One region of the Enterobacter sp. SCRI0065 genome, then DNA from elsewhere that is predicted to be linked to it. Evidence: predicted binding sites of a transcription regulator. Region 1 holds the regulator's gene; each other region holds the start of a gene.
What was found. Region 1 encodes CRP, which controls carbon source genes, mostly activating them, when cyclic AMP is high. Its sites were predicted from a motif close to ATGTGANNNNNNTCACAT; they were not measured.
Positions count from the first base shown of each region.

Region 2: the regulator CRP is predicted to act here: its motif matches at 2,031-2,048, upstream of msrB (peptide-methionine (R)-S-oxide reductase MsrB).
Region 3: the regulator CRP is predicted to act here: its motif matches at 2,087-2,104, upstream of AC6EMZ_RS06980 (YfcZ/YiiS family protein).
Region 4: the regulator CRP is predicted to act here: its motif matches at 1,865-1,882, upstream of udp (uridine phosphorylase).

Region 1 covers NZ_JCBAJB010000006.1:199,428-203,614, forward strand. The annotation lists gene AC6EMZ_RS16835 (YccS/YhfK family putative transporter) at 1-1,687, opposite strand, end outside; gene crp (cAMP-activated global transcriptional regulator CRP) at 1,746-2,378, opposite strand; gene AC6EMZ_RS16845 (OsmC family protein) at 2,687-3,091, shown strand; gene AC6EMZ_RS16850 (phosphoribulokinase) at 3,138-4,007, opposite strand; gene AC6EMZ_RS16855 (YheU family protein) at 4,038-4,187, opposite strand, start outside.
Region 2 covers NZ_JCBAJB010000001.1:969,011-973,197, reverse strand. The annotation lists gene ansA (asparaginase) at 1-95, shown strand, start outside; gene pncA (bifunctional nicotinamidase/pyrazinamidase) at 106-747, shown strand; gene yajD (HNH nuclease YajD) at 787-1,131, shown strand; gene AC6EMZ_RS04700 (YeaC family protein) at 1,183-1,458, opposite strand; gene msrB (peptide-methionine (R)-S-oxide reductase MsrB) at 1,500-1,913, opposite strand; gene gapA (glyceraldehyde-3-phosphate dehydrogenase) at 2,254-3,249, shown strand; gene AC6EMZ_RS04685 (D-hexose-6-phosphate mutarotase) at 3,325-4,187, shown strand, end outside.
Region 3 covers NZ_JCBAJB010000002.1:229,342-233,528, forward strand. The annotation lists gene mlaA (phospholipid-binding lipoprotein MlaA) at 1-505, shown strand, start outside; gene fadL (long-chain fatty acid transporter FadL) at 554-1,837, opposite strand; gene AC6EMZ_RS06980 (YfcZ/YiiS family protein) at 2,210-2,494, shown strand; gene fadI (acetyl-CoA C-acyltransferase FadI) at 2,656-3,966, shown strand; gene fadJ (fatty acid oxidation complex subunit alpha FadJ) at 3,966-4,187, shown strand, end outside.
Region 4 covers NZ_JCBAJB010000012.1:16,451-20,637, reverse strand. The annotation lists gene metE (5-methyltetrahydropteroyltriglutamate--homocysteine S-methyltransferase) at 1-892, shown strand, start outside; gene AC6EMZ_RS21125 (dienelactone hydrolase family protein) at 941-1,756, opposite strand; gene udp (uridine phosphorylase) at 2,005-2,766, shown strand; gene rmuC (DNA recombination protein RmuC) at 2,905-4,187, shown strand, end outside.

The DNA.
Region 1 (4,187 bases):
TGGCCTGATTCAGCGAGTTAAACAGGGCGTTGTGCGCCTGGTTCACCTTCATACGCTGATACGCCAGCGGTGAAGGCTGCGGATCGGCGCTCAAAATCAACCGAATAGCCTGCTGGTCAGCTTCCAGTGCATCGTGGGCGTTTTGGCGTAATAAGCCGCTTTGCCATTGCGGCCACAGCCAGACCATGCCGCCAAAGGCGATCAGACAGCCAATCAGCGTATCGACCAGGCGTGCCACAATGAACTGTTCGCCGTTTAGGGTGAGCAACTGTAAGGTGTATACCGCTGTGACCGTAAACCCCACCATCGCCCAGCCGTAGTTTTTGCGGATGAAGAGATAGCTGACCAGGGTGATAACCAGCATACCCGCGAGGGTGTACCCGTCCGGGACGTGAAAGTGCAGCGTGACCCCGGCTATGACTAACCCGGCGATAGTGCCTCCTGCCCGATGAAGGATGCGTACCCGCGTTGCACCGTAGCCGTTTTGCGTGACGAACAGCACGGTCATTAAAATCCAGTAAGGCTTAGGCAGATGCAACGCCACACCCATCAGGCTGGCGAAACTTAACATGACGCTAATACGTGCCGCGTTGCGCAGTGCTGAAGACTTGAACGACAGATAGCTTTTCAGCGCGGGTAAGAGCGGGAGGCGTTTTTGCTTATCGGCCATCAGGTCGCGCGGGTAGAGCGGACGCTGTGTTCGCAGCACGCGTGCGATGCGGCTAAAGTGCCACGCGCAGAACTGCCCAACCGGGTTATCCGCATGCTGGTGGGCAATTTTTTCCAGCGCACCCAGCTGTTTATCCATCGTAAAGCGCGTGGGATATCGGTGGTACAAGATGTCGTCAGCCAGCACGCGCAGGCGTCCCGCAACGGTCTGGGCATTCCAGCGGATCACCGCCTCGGCGTGGCTACGCTCCACCAGCTTTTGTACTTCTTCAGGATGATGCAGACTAACGGAGATATGCTCCTGCAAATCCAGCCCAACCTGAAAAGTTCGTAGCAGCCGTTTGTATTCGTGGTTTTTATTGGCCGCGAGCATGTGAAGCTGTTGGTAACACTGGCTAATCAAATCGACTACTTTTTGTTGACGAGCCAGCAGTGGCGGCAACGCTTTTTCCGGATCGGTATGTTGTGTCAGCAGGGTGTATTTTGCTTCGCAATAGTCAGCGAGCTGTCGGTAGAGCAAGCTCAGCGACTCCCGCAGGGGCTGTTCCCGCCACATCCAGAACCAAAACCAGTTGAACAGCCCGTACCAGAGCGTGCCGAGGGCGTAAATTAAAAGCGGCTCCCACACCGGCATATTTCCGGCGAGGCTAAGCGTAAAAATGGCGGCAATCAGTGATGCAGGCAGTAATCGGGCATGCAGAGAGCTGATCTCTGCCGTGACGCCTAACGTCATGGCCAGCACCGTCAAAATCAGTGGCAGCGGAATATCACGAGCCAGTAAAAGCTGAACGGCAAGGCTACATCCTGCAAACAGGCAGCCACCGATAATCAGACGTTTGAAAAAACGTTTATGCGGAGTATCCAGACCCGCGATATTGCAGCAGGCAGGAACAAGCGAGAAAAGCAGACCGTGTTGCAGGTGGCCGAGAAGTAAACCGACAGCCACGGGAAGACATAACACCAACGTTTGTCGTAGTGCGTAGTTAACTTCTGGGTGATAAATCAGTCTGCGCCACATGGGTGAGAGAGACAAAAACGGCGTGACATCTTGCGATGGCACGCCGTTTTAACCGGGGTTAACGGGTTCCGTAAACCACGATGGTTTTGCCGTGAGCGGAGATCAGGTTCTGATCTTCAAGCATCTTCAGAATACGGCCAACGGTTTCACGAGAACAACCGACGATCTGACCAATCTCCTGACGGGTAATTTTAATTTGCATACCGTCCGGGTGGGTCATGGCGTCTGGCTGTTTCGCCAGGTTGAGCAGAGTCTGGGCGATGCGGCCCGTTACATCCAGGAAGGCGAGGTTACCCACTTTCTCAGACGTGACCTGTAGGCGGTTAGCCATCTGCGCAGAAAGACGCATCAGAATGTCCGGATTGACCTGGATGAGCTGACGGAATTTCTTGTAAGAGATCTCAGCCACTTCACAGGCCGATTTTGCACGTACCCAAGCGCTACGTTCCTGGCCTTCTTCAAACAGGCCCAGCTCACCGATGAAATCGCCCTGATTCAGATAAGAAAGGATCATCTCTTTCCCTTCTTCATCTTTAATCAGCACGGCCACTGAGCCTTTCACGATGTAATATAACGTTTCCGCTTTTTCACCCTGGTGAATCAGCGTGCTCTTCGATGGGTACTTATGAATATGGCAATGAGACAAGAACCATTCGAGTGTCGGGTCTGTTTGCGGTTTGCCAAGCACCATGCGCTGTTATCCTCTGTTATAAGCTGTCACCAGAGTCATAAGTTGCATCCTGACTCTGGGGTTGCAATCGAATTCTTACCCGTACCTGGGATTTGGCTGTCACAAATATTTGCAGCCAGTAAAGTTTGATGTCCTCTGCATACATGTGTAACGTCAATGTATTACTGTAGCATCGAGACTGTTTTAGCATAGCTTTTGCCGCGTGTCTCCTGGTGTCTCGCTTCAGCATGATGCAGGTCGCCTTCCAATGAGAGAATTGTCACGCACACCTAATCTGTACGAAAAAATGCAACTTCGGAGTGAATAAAATGCAAGCGCGCGTGAAATGGGTTGAAGGTTTAACGTTCCTCGGCGAATCCGCTTCAGGACACCAAATTTTGATGGACGGTAACTCCGGTGATAAAGCCCCTAGCCCGATGGAAGTGGTGTTAATGGCCGCTGGCGGATGCAGCGCGATCGACGTGGTGTCTATTTTACAAAAAGGCCGTCTTGCGGTGACTGACTGTGAAGTTAAGTTGACATCAGAGCGCCGCGAAGAAGCGCCGCGTCTGTTTACGCATATTAATTTGCATTTCATTGTGACTGGTAAAGAGCTAAAAGATGCAGCGGTGTCACGTGCGGTGGATTTGTCTGCGGAAAAATACTGCTCCGTAGCACTGATGCTGGAAAAAGCGGTGAAGATTACGCATTCGTATGAAGTGATCGAGGCGTAAAAATACGCCCGGTGGCGCTGTCCACAGCGCCGCCGGGCATAAAACGTTATGCGATCTGCTTGCCTTCCATCAGTCGCTGTACCAGCGGCATCATGATTAACTCCATCGCCAGACCCATCTTCCCGCCAGGTACCACCAGCGTATTAATGTGTGAAATAAACGAGCCTTGCAGCATCGCCAGCAGCCACGGGTAATCGATATCTTCCAGATTGCGGAAATGAATCACCACAAAGCTCTCGTCCAGTGACGGAATCGTTTTGGCCGCAAACGGGTTGGAGGTATCAACCGTTGGAACGCGCTGGAAGTTGATATGCGTGCGCGAGAACTGTGGGGTCAGAAAGTTGATGTAATCTTCCATAGAACGCACGACCGAATCCATCACCGCCTCGCGGGAATGGCCGCGCTCGCTGGTGTCGCGCGTGAGCTTTTGGATCCACTCGAGATTCACAATTGGCACCACGCCGACCAGCAAATCCACGTGCCGCGCTACGTCCTGATGGGGCGTCACCACGCCGCCGTGTAGCCCTTCATAGAACAGCACGTCGGTCGGTTCCGGCAGCGGCTGCCACGGCGTAAACGTGCCAGGAACCTGATTCCACGGCACGGCTTCATCGTAGGTGTGCAGATATTTGCGTGACTGCCCTGTTCCGGTTAACCCATATTCCGCGAAGGTTTGTTCCAGCAGACCAAAGTCGTTGGCATCGGGGCCAAAATAACTGATGTGCTTGCCTAAATCGCGGGCCTTGCGAATGGCCATGTCCATTTCAGGGCGGGTAAAACGATGAAAGCTGTCGCCTTCGACTTCTGCCGCCCGTAAATTGAGCTGAGCGAAAATCTTACGAAAAGCGAGGCTGGTGGTGGTGGTTCCCGCACCACTCGATCCCGTAACGGCAATAACCGGATGTCTGGCGGACATAGCAACTCCCTGACTGGAAAGATGAAGCAATCAACCGCGAAACTGATTGCGGGGCATGATGTTGACCGTTTCGTGCAGTTCAGACCACACCAGCAACACCTCGCCGTTTTGTAGCTGCCGTTTCACATCGGCGACCTTTTGTTCAAGCGAACGTTCATGTTCACCATAATCTGTGCCTTC
Region 2 (4,187 bases), on a different contig from region 1:
AACTTCACTATTTACTGAGCCAGAATCTGGATGTGCAGGCAATGCGCAATGCCATGATGCAAAACCTGCGCGGCGAACTGACGCCAGACGAATAAGGAGTTATTGATGACGCAACGTGCTCTGCTGTTGGTCGATCTGCAAAATGATTTTTGCGCAGGCGGTTCGCTGGCGGTTGCCGAAGGCGATAGCACCGTCGATGTGGCGAATACGCTGATAGCCTGGTGTAAGGCGCGTGGTGAAGCGGTTGTCGCAAGCCAGGACTGGCATCCGGCAAACCACGGCAGCTTTGCCAGCCAGCATAACGTTGAGGCGTTCACGCAGGGTAAACTTGACGGTCTGGACCAAACGTTCTGGCCCGATCACTGCGTTCAGCAAACCGAAGGCGCGGCGCTCCACCCATTGTTGAATCAACAGGCGATTGATGCGGTGTTCCATAAAGGTGAAAATCCACTTATCGACAGCTACAGCGCATTCTTCGATAATGAGCACCGGCAAAAAACCGCCCTCGATGATTGGCTGCGTCATCATGAGATCAATGAACTTATCGTGATGGGGCTGGCGACGGATTATTGTGTGAAGTTCACCGTACTTGATGCGTTGAAACTCGGCTATACCGTGAATGTGATTACCGACGGTTGCCGTGGTGTGAACCTTCACCCACAAGACAGCGTGCAAGCGTTTATGGACATGTCCGTTGCCGGTGCCACGCTGTTTACGCTGGCCGACTGGCAAGAAACGCAGGCGTGAATACTTAATGAGTTGTAACAGGCAGGAGAGGACAATCTGATGGCTTTTATCCCCAAAAATTACGCCCGGCTGGAAGTCGGTTACCGGGAAAAGGCGCTTAAACTGTTTCCGTGGGTCTGCGGACGATGTTCTCGTGAGTTTGTGTATTCAAACCTTCGCGAACTGACCGTGCATCATATCGATCACGATCACTCCAATAACCCGGAAGATGGCAGCAACTGGGAGATGTTGTGCCTGTTCTGTCACGATCATGAGCACTCCAAATATACCGAAGCCGATCTGTATGGCTCAACGGTTATCGCGGGAGACGACGCGCAGAAGAGTGTGGGCGAAGCAACCTACAACCCGTTCGCCAACTTAAAGTCGATGATTAATAAGAAATAAGCCCCGATTTCAATCCCTCCTGCAACGTCCGTTCAGGAGGGATTGGCAAAATCAGGATTTAAACGTTGCAATCGGTTTGGGTGAAATACCAAAATCTTCCTTCAGCTCGCGCTTGCTTTTCATCACCATCTGCCCGCGCGTGTCGATAGTCATATGCTGGGCGTCGGTGTTATTGCGCGCCTGCCATAACATCACCAGTTGTAAACTGTTCTCTTTTTGTTCCGTCGTCAGCGCCACACCATCGGGCCATTTTCCCAGCTCAACGGCTGTCACCAGGCGCTGATACACTTCCGGCGTCATGCTGTTCATCATGTCATCAATATTCATGATTTGTCCCGTTCAAAGGAATAATTTGCTGAATCGATTATTCAACCTTTAGTCTGGTCACCATTTTCGTCATCAGAGAAGCTCATTGATGCGGAATTGACGCAGAAACGTTCACCCGTCGGTTGCGGGCCATCCGGGAATACATGCCCGAGATGCGCATCGCAGTTTCCGCAGCGAATTTCGGTACGCTGCATGCCGTGGGTGGTGTCGGTTAGATAGCGAATCGCATCCTCACTGACTGGCTCGTAAAAGCTCGGCCAACCACATCCTGAATCAAATTTAGTTTGCGAGTTAAACAGCGGGGCATCACACACCAGGCAATGGTAAACACCATCCCGCTTATTGTGCAGCAAACGCCCGGTGAATGGGGGTTCAGTCCCGTGATTCTGCGTCACGTAGAACTGCATTTCAGTCAGATTTTTTTTCAGTTCATCAGAGTTACGTTGATTCGACATAGGCTCACATCTCACTATTGAAGCAGACAACATTTATCGCGAATTCTAACAAAACATTAACACTGAAGCGTGAACTTTTGTTCTAAACTTATCCGTTGCGGTATGGCGGTCGGGCAATTGTGATCAGTTTCACATTTTTATCTTGATGGCCCTTTAAAATTCCGGGCGCAGCCCCCATGTGGTTGCTAGCTCAAAGGGAAAGTGAGGCGGTCAGTCGCACAAAGGTTATGCGCAGGATTGATTTGTCGCAATGATTGACACGATTCCGCTTGACGCTGCGTAAGGTTTTTGTAATTTTACAGGCAACCTTTTATTCACTAACAAATAGCTGGTGGAATATATGACTATCAAAGTAGGTATCAACGGTTTTGGCCGTATCGGCCGTATTGTTTTCCGTGCTGCTCAGGAACGTTCTGACATCGAGATCGTTGCAATCAACGACCTGTTAGACGCTGACTACATGGCTTACATGCTGAAGTACGACTCAACTCATGGTCGTTTCAACGGCACTGTAGAAGTCAAAGACGGCCACCTGGTTGTTAACGGCAAAACTATCCGTGTTACCGCAGAACGTGACCCGGCTAATCTGAAGTGGAACGAAGTTAACGTTGACGTTGTTGCTGAAGCAACTGGTCTGTTCCTGACCGACGAAACTGCTCGTAAACACATCACCGCTGGTGCGAAGAAAGTTGTTCTGACTGGTCCTTCCAAAGACAACACCCCGATGTTCGTTAAAGGCGCAAACTTCGAGAAGTATGCTGGCCAGGATATCGTTTCTAACGCATCTTGCACCACTAACTGCCTGGCACCACTGGCTAAAGTTATCAACGACAACTTCGGTATCGTTGAAGGCCTGATGACCACTGTTCACGCAACCACCGCGACTCAGAAAACTGTTGACGGCCCGTCTCACAAAGACTGGCGCGGCGGCCGTGGCGCGGCTCAGAACATCATCCCTTCATCTACCGGTGCTGCTAAAGCAGTAGGTATCGTTCTGCCAGAACTGAATGGCAAACTGACCGGTATGGCGTTCCGCGTTCCAACTCCTAACGTTTCTGTAGTTGACCTGACCGTTCGTCTGGAAAAAGCTGCTTCTTATGAAGAAATTAAGAAAGCAATCAAAGCTGCTTCCGAAGGCGCAATGAAAGGCGTTCTGGGTTACACCGAAGACGACGTTGTTTCTACCGATTTCAACGGCGAAGTGTGCACTTCCGTGTTCGATGCTAAAGCTGGTATCGCACTGAACGACAACTTCGTGAAACTGGTTTCCTGGTACGACAACGAAACCGGCTATTCTAATAAAGTACTGGACCTGATCGCTCACATCTCCAAATAAGTTGAGATGAGAATCTGATCCAAAAAGGCGACTTCGGTCGCCTTTTTTATTGCCTTAAAGACAGAGGATTGCGTAATGATTAATAAAATTTTTGCACTTCCGGTAGTCGAACAACTTACTCCTGTACTCTCGCGCCGCCAGATTGATGAAGCCGACGTTATCGTCGTCGATCACCTACGTGTGAAAGCATCCGTCGCGCTTAACGGCGCTCATCTGCTCTCATGGAAGCCTGAAGGTGAAGAAGAAGGCCTGTGGTTGAGCGATGCGACGTCATTCAAAAAAGGCGCAGCCATTCGCGGCGGCGTTCCGATTTGCTGGCCGTGGTTTGGCCCGGCGGCTCAGCAAGGTTTACCGGCTCACGGTTTCGCCCGTAACCAGCAGTGGACGCTGAAAGCACATAATGAAGACGACAATGGTGCGGTGCTGACCTTTGAACTGCAGGCTAACGATGAAACCCGCGCGCTCTGGCCGCATGATTTCACCCTGTATGCTCGCTTCAAGTTGGGAAAAACCTGTGAAATTGAGCTGGAAGCCCACGGTGAGTTTGAAACCCACTCTGCGCTGCACACCTATTTCAACGTCGGAAATATCAACGACGTGAAAGTCAGCGGTCTTGGCGATACCTTCATCGATAAAGTCGATAATGCCAAAGAAGGCAAACTGAGCGATGGCGTGCAAACCTTCCCGGACCGTACCGACCGCGTTTATCTGAACCCAGAAGCCTGCAGCGTGATCCACGATGCTTCTCTCAGTCGCGCGATTAACGTCGTCCACCAGCATCACAGTAACGTGGTTGGCTGGAACCCCGGTCCTGCGCTGTCCGTCAGCATGGCTGATGTGCCGGATGAAGGCTACAAAACGTTTGTGTGCGTTGAAACGGCCTGCGTAACGGCATCGCAAAAAGCAAGCGTTGAGAAACCGTCACGTCTGGGACAGAC
Region 3 (4,187 bases), on a different contig from region 1:
GGCGAACTTCTTCCTGCAGGGTAATCCCTATCAGGGGATGGTGCATTTCACTCGCTTCTTCCTGAACACCCTTTTGGGTATGGGTGGCTTGATCGATGTTGCCGGCATGGCAAACCCGAAACTTCAGCGTGAGCAGCCGCACCGCTTTGGTAGCACGATGGGGCATTATGGCGTGGGTTACGGTCCGTATGTTCACCTTCCGTTCTATGGCAGCTTTACCGTGCGTGATGATGGTGGCGACATGGTCGATACCCTCTATCCGGTGCTGTCATGGCTGACCTGGCCGCTGTCGATTGGTAAATGGACGGTGGAAGGAATCGAAACGCGTGCTCAACTGCTGGATTCCGACGGCCTGCTGCGTCAGTCTTCCGACCCATACATTATGGTGCGCGAAGCTTACTTCCAGAATCACGACTTTATTGCCAATGGCGGCAAGCTGAAGCCGGAAGATAATCCGAACGCGAAAGCGATTGAGAATGAACTGTCCGAGATTGATGCGCAATAAATGAAAAAGGTGAGCATCTGATGCTCACCTTTTTTAATGCTGTCGTGATTAGAAGGCGTAGTTGAAGTTCATACCGTACAGCCAGGCTTTCCCTTCAGATGTGAACTCGTACGGGCCTTCCTGGAAGGTGACTTTCTGACCGTGCATATAAGACACACCCGCATCGATAGACGCATCTTTGTTGAATGCGTAGGTTGCGCCTGCGCTCAGCCAGAAGCGGTCCTGATCCGGGATAGAGATAGAACGCTTGTCAGCCGGAACCGGGCTATCATCAAAGGCGATACCGGTACGGAACGTCCAGCTATCATCCATATAATAGGTGGTACCAAGGGCGATACGGTAGGCATCATGGAAACTTTCGTCTTTGTAGAACAGCGTCTGACCATTGCTGCCGGTCGCTTTCAGCTCCTGGAACTGGCTCCAACTGGTATAAGCCAGGCTGTAGTGAACTGCCCACTGAGGTGCTACTCGGTTATAGCCTGAAACTTCCCACATCTCAGGCAGATTTAGCGAGAGTGAACCCGGTATAGTTTGGCCAGACGTTCCCCACGGGATAGTGGTGCCTGCGCCCGGAACCATGCCATTCACAGGCGTCAGGATTCCGCTTTTGTAATCACCATCGAAGTCAATTTTTACTTCTGAACGATAGGTCAAGCCCCAACGGTTGTTTTTGTCCAGCTCATAAAGAATACCTGCATTCCAGCCGTAGCCCCATTCATCGCCTTTAAGGCTGGCAATTTTGTTGCTGTTTTTTGGCAATGCCGCAGTTTGTTCACCGGAATAACGTTCGATTTTCGCATCAGCGTAGACGGCGTTAAAGCCCAGACCGAAGCTCCAGCTATCATTAAGACGATAGGCACCACTCAGGTTCAGGTTAACGGTGGTCAGATCGGTTTTACCGGCGTACTCGCCAGCGGGATAATTGGTATTGAACTCGGTTGCCAGACCGTAGTTGGAGGTAACCGATGCACCCCAACCGAATTGATCGTTGATTGGTGCAACGAAGTGTAGATTTGGTACCCATGCAGTTGGAGCAATATTGTCAGCTTTCAGGCTGGCTCCAGTGTATGGGGAACGACCTGACACATTCACATCGGGGTCGATGAAAACGGCACCGGCAGAGAAAGTAGGGCGATCAAACATGGTGATCAGCGCCGGGTTACGGCTCACGTTGCCCGCATCATCTGCGATAGCGCCTTCGCCAGAATAGGCGCGGCCAAGGCCAGAGGAAGAAAATTCGTTAAGCTGGAAGCCCGCTGACCAGGCGGACGTTGATACGATTGCCACTGCGACTGCCAGCGCAGTCTTTTTGAACAGGGTTTTCTGGCTCATGACCATAACCTCATCGAGTTATTTTTATTCAATAATTGTTACACGTAGTAACAGGAGCGCGAAGTGTAGGGTCTGTGGTAACACTTAGAAATCAGACCAGTGGCGAGAGTATAGGTCCGACCAGATGGAATGTTGCAAGTTTGTTTGTTAAATTTTTCAAACATGTTTCATGAAACGGGATCTGCGTGGCAAAAATGCGACTACTGGCACTCACCGAAAAGGGTGATTTTTGAGTTAGATCATTTTTTAGTGTGATATTGGTCACTTGTCTCATTTTGCGCCATTAACGACTGGAGCGACTCCATGCAGGGGCGTAAAATACTAGCATCGTGTTTATCTCGCGCTGTGCGCGAATACAGAGGAAATTGAGCTATGAGTAAATGCAGTGCTGATGAAACCCCGGTTTGCTGCTGTATTGATGTTGGTACCATCATGGACAACACCGATTGCACCGCGTCTTACAGCCGCGTATTCACGAATCGTGCAGAGGCCGAAGAGACGCTGTCTGCGCTGACCCAACGCGCGCGCGATGTTGAATCTGAGCCATGCGAAATCAAATCAACCTTCACTGAAGTCGAAGGTGGTGTACAGCTTGATATCGACTTCGTCTTTGCTTGCGAAGCAGAAACACTGATTTTCCAGCTCGGCCTGCGTTAATCCGGTCTACAGCGCCTCTGTCCCGCGGAGGCGTTTTCTTTTTCTTCTCTGTGTTTTAGCTCGCACTTTTTTGTTTCCCTGATTGGCTGAATGTAAAAAAATGGTTAAGACTATTATCAGGTCAGACCACTTTGCGCATTTGTTATTTACAGGGGAGCGTTATGAGTCAGGCATTACCGCTAGTCACCCGCCAGGGCGATCGCATAGCTATTGTCAGCGGATTGCGTACTCCGTTCGCGCGTCAGGCGACGGCTTATCATGGAATACCGGCTGTCGATCTGGGGAAAATGGTCGTCGGAGAGATGCTGGCTCGCAGCGAGATACCGCCAGAAATCATTGAACAACTGGTCTTTGGTCAAGTGGTTCAGATGCCCGAAGCGCCAAACATTGCGCGTGAAATCGTACTGGGCACCGGTATGAGTGTACACACCGATGCCTACAGCGTCAGCCGTGCCTGCGCCACCAGCTTCCAGGCCGTGGCGAACGTGGCCGAAAGCCTGATAACGGGAACTATCCGCGCGGGTATTGCGGGCGGTGCCGATTCATCTTCCGTTCTGCCCATTGGCGTCAGTAAAAAACTTGGACGCGTGCTGGTGGACGTCAATAAAGCCCGTACGATGAGTCAAAAAATCAAACTCTTTTCCCAACTGCGTTTGCGGGATCTTGCCCCCGTTCCGCCTGCTGTCGCGGAATACTCAACCGGCCTGCGGATGGGCGATACCGCTGAGCAAATGGCAAAAACCTACGGGATCACCCGTGAACAGCAGGACGCACTGGCTCACCGCTCACATCAGCGTGCTGCTCTCGCATGGTCTGAAGGCAAGCTCACGGAAGAAGTGATGACCGCATATATCCCGCCTTTCCGCGAACCGCTGGTTGAAGATAACAATATTCGCGGCGCATCGACGCTTGCCGATTACGCAAAACTGCGTCCGGCGTTTGACCGTAAGCACGGTACCGTCACCGCGGCTAACAGCACGCCTTTGACCGACGGCGCAGCGGCTGTGATCCTGATGACTGAATCACGCGCCAGAGAGCTTGGCCTCAAACCGCTGGGTTATTTACGCAGTTACGCCTTTACCGCTATTGATGTCTGGCAGGACATGCTGCTGGGACCTGCGTGGTCTACTCCTTTAGCGCTCGAGCGGGCGGGATTAACGCTTTCCGATTTAACGCTTATCGATATGCATGAAGCCTTTGCTGCACAAACGCTGGCGAACTTGCAACTGTTGAATAGCGAACGTTTTGCTCGCGACGTGCTGGGGCGCGCGCATGCAACAGGAGAAGTTGATGAAAGCAAATTCAACGTGCTGGGCGGATCAATTGCCTATGGGCACCCGTTTGCGGCAACCGGTGCGCGAATGATTACGCAAACGCTGCACGAGCTACGCCGTCGAGGCGGAGGCTTTGGTCTGGTCACCGCCTGCGCGGCGGGTGGTCTGGGCGCGGCGATGGTTCTGGAGGCTGAGTGATGGATATGACTTCCGCTTTTACCTTACAGGTGCGCCTGGACAACGTAGCCATTGTGACTATCGATGTGCCAGGCGAGAAAATGAATACCCTGAAGGCCGAATTTGGCGCTCAGGTGCGCGCCATCCTCAAGCAAGTTCGTGAGAACAAAGAGATACGTGGCCTGGTCTTTATCTCAGCGAAACCCGACAACTTTATTGCCGGTGCGGATATCAACATGATC
Region 4 (4,187 bases), on a different contig from region 1:
TCGCACTGGCATCGCCGAGCACATCAAGCAGGCGATTGTTGAGCAGGAGCGCTTAGGTCTGGACGTGCTGGTCCACGGTGAAGCCGAACGTAATGACATGGTGGAATATTTTGGTGAGCACTTAGACGGTTTCGTCTTTACCCAGAACGGCTGGGTACAGAGCTACGGTTCCCGCTGCGTGAAACCGCCGGTAGTAATTGGCGACGTTAGCCGCCCGGAAGCGATCACCGTGGAGTGGGCGAAGTACGCACAGTCTCTGACCGACAAACCGGTTAAAGGCATGCTGACCGGCCCGGTGACGATTTTGTGCTGGTCCTTCCCGCGTGAAGACGTGACTCGCGAAACCATTGCAAAGCAAATTGCGCTGGCGTTGCGGGACGAAGTGGCAGATCTGGAAGCCGCAGGCATCGGCATTATCCAGATTGACGAACCGGCCCTGCGCGAAGGCCTGCCGCTGCGTCGAAGCGACTGGGATGCTTACTTGCAGTGGGGCGTAGAGGCCTTCCGCATCAACGCCGCAGTAGCAAAGAACGACACCCAGATTCATACCCACATGTGTTACTGCGAATTTAACGACATCATGGATTCGATTGCGGCGCTGGATGCGGACGTCATCACCATCGAGACCTCGCGTTCAGACATGGAGCTGCTGGAGTCGTTTGAAGAGTTCGACTATCCGAACGAAATCGGTCCGGGCGTGTACGACATTCACTCCCCGAACGTTCCGAGCGTGGAATGGATTGAAGCGCTTCTGGCGAAAGCCGCTCAGCGCATCCCGGCAGAACGCCTGTGGGTGAACCCGGACTGTGGCCTTAAAACCCGCGGCTGGCCTGAGACTCGCGCCGCGTTGGCAAACATGGTGAAAGCCGCGCAGAATCTGCGTCAGGCTTAGTCATCACACACGATTGCCGGGCGGCGCTATCGCTTGCCCGGCCTTCGATTAATTCCCTGCGGATTTCTTACTGCCATACTGTGCAAACCAGGCCAGCATCCTCTGCCAGCCGTCTTTGGCGGATTCCTCGTGGTAGCTCGGGCGATAATCGGCATTGAATGCGTGTCCGGCATCGGGATAAACCACAATTTCCGCCTTTGCATTCGCGGCACGCAGCGCCTGACGCATAGTCTCCACGCTTTCCAGCGAAATCCCAGTATCTTGACCGCCATAAAGACCGAGCACGGGCGCATTAAGATCGACCGCGATATCAACCGGATGCTTAGGTGAATTCAGCGTTTTTTCACCGACCAGCTTGCCGTACCAGGCCACTGCGGCCTTAATTTGCGGATTATGCGCGGCGTAGAGCCAACTGATGCGCCCGCCCCAGCAGAACCCGGTGACCAATAAACGATGCGGATCGCCGCCGTTACGTGCGGCCCAACTGGCGACGTGATCGAGGTCGGCCAACACTTGCGCATCCGGTACCTTACTGACCAGATTACTGAACAACGTCGGAATATCGCTGTATTCATTGGGATCGCCCTGACGGAAGTAAAGCTCCGGCGCGACGGCCAGGTAACCTTCAAGCGCCAGACGACGGCACACGTCACGGATATGTTCGTGTACGCCAAAAATTTCCTGAACCACAATCACGATCGGCAGTGGACCGTCCACATCCTTTGGGCGAGCGTGATAAGCGGGCATGTTCTCACCCTGAGAGGGAATTGAGGTTTCGCCTGACGTGATAGCGTCTTCGGACGTTGAAACGATAGTCGACGCGAGAGGGGCGGCGGCAGGTGCAAAATTCGTTTTTTGAGTCATGGTATTCTCCGTACCCGTTGGTGCAAATAAATATAGACCTCAAGTTAACAATTCACAGTGCCCGAAACGGGCTATCTTTTGTGCAGCAGTAAAAGATATAACTTGTTAGTGTGATGATGATCACTATTTTATGGTAATTAACTGCAATCATTTTTATTCGTGGTGAGGTCTGTCACGAAATTTACCTCGGTGCTTCTGTAAAGTACCGTTTTACTTCTGCTGACAACCCACCCACAGAGGAGTCACCTATGTCTAAGTCTGATGTTTTTCATCTCGGCCTCACTAAAAACGATTTACAAGGGGCTACGCTGGCTATCGTCCCGGGCGATCCTGAGCGTGTGGAAAAGATCGCCGCGCTGATGGATAAGCCGGTTAAGCTGGCATCTCATCGTGAATTCACCACCTGGCGCGCTGAGCTTGATGGTAAAGCGGTCATTGTGTGTTCAACCGGTATTGGCGGCCCGTCTACCTCTATCGCGGTGGAAGAACTGGCTCAACTGGGCATTCGTACCTTCCTGCGTATTGGCACCACCGGAGCTATTCAGCCACACATCAATGTGGGCGACGTGCTGGTTACGACCGCATCTGTCCGTCTCGATGGTGCAAGCCTGCACTTTGCGCCGATGGAATTCCCGGCTGTCGCTGACTTTGAATGTACCACCGCGCTGGTCGAAGCCGCGAAATCCGTGGGTGCGACGACCCACATTGGCGTCACCGCTTCTTCGGACACCTTCTACCCAGGCCAGGAACGTTACGACACCTTCTCAGGCCGTGTTGTGAATCGCTTTAAAGGTTCAATGGAAGAATGGCAGTCCATGGGCGTGATGAACTACGAAATGGAATCTGCAACGCTGCTGACCATGTGCGCAAGCCAGGGTCTGCGTGCCGGTATGGTTGCGGGCGTTATCGTGAACCGTACTCAGCAAGAGATCCCGAACGCAGAGACCATGAAGAAGACCGAAAGCCACGCGGTGACAATCGTGGTTGAAGCGGCTCGCCGCCTGATCTAATCCCTTCTTTTCGAAACAAGGCCGACGCGTTCGGCCTTTTCTTTTTGCGTAGTGCCTCGCAGGAAATCCCTTTCAAACTGGACGTTTATACAGCACAATTCTATTTTGTGCGGGTAATGGTTTGATGCAGGAGGCGTTGTGGATATCTCAATCATCATTTATGCAGTGATTGCGCTAGTGGGCGCGGGTGTGGGCTGGCTGATGTCCAGCTACCAGCATGCGCAACATAAAGCGGATCAATTAGCCGATCGCGAAGAAATGGTGGCGGAGCTAAGCGCTGCAAAACAGCAGCTTACCCAGAGTGGACACTGGCGTGAAGAATGTGAACTCCTCAACAACGAACTCCGCAATCTGCGCGATATTAATACCTCGTTAGAAGCCGATCTTCGCGAAGTCACCACCCGCCTGGAATCCACCCAGCTGCATGCGGAAGACAAAATCCGCCAGATGATCAACAGCGAACAGCGTCTTAGTGAACAGTTCGAAAACCTTGCTAACCGCATCTTCGAGCAGAGCAATCGCCGCGTTGACGAACAAAATCGCCAGAGCTTGAACGGATTACTGACGCCGCTGCGTGAACAGCTGGACGGTTTTCGTCGCCAGGTACAGGACAGCTTTGGGCAGGAAGCGCGTGAACGCCACACCCTGGCGCATGAAATCCGCAATCTTCAACAGTTGAATGCGCAGATGACGCAGGAAGCCGTCAACCTGACGCGTGCGCTTAAGGGCGATAACAAAACCCAGGGCAACTGGGGTGAAGTGGTGTTAACCCGCGTGCTGGAAGCGTCTGGTCTGCGTGAAGGCTACGAATATGAGACGCAGGTCAGCATCGAAACCGAAACCCGTTCGCGGATGCAGCCAGATGTGATCGTGCGCCTGCCGCAAGGCAAAGACGTGGTGATCGACGCCAAAATGACGCTGGTGGCCTACGAGCGTTACTTCAACGCCGAAGATGACTTCACTCGTGAATCCGCACTTCAGGAGCATATTGCCTCGGTGCGTAACCATATTCGTCTGCTGGGCAGAAAAGATTATCAGCAATTACCGGGGCTGCGCTCGCTGGACTATGTGCTGATGTTTATCCCCGTCGAGCCGGCCTTTTTGCTAGCGCTCGACAGGCAGCCTGAACTAATTACTGAAGCTCTCAAAAATAACATTATGCTGGTGAGCCCGACCACGCTGCTGGTGGCGTTGCGCACCATCGCTAACCTGTGGCGCTACGAGCATCAAAGCCGTAATGCCCAGCAAATTGCCGATCGCGCCAGCAAACTGTACGACAAAATGCGCCTGTTTGTAGACGATATGACCTCGGTCGGGCAAAGCCTGGATCGTGCTCAGGATAACTATCGTCAGGCGATGAAAAAGCTCTCTTCCGGGCGTGGCAATCTGCTGTCGCAAGCCGAGGCGTTTCGCAGCCTGGG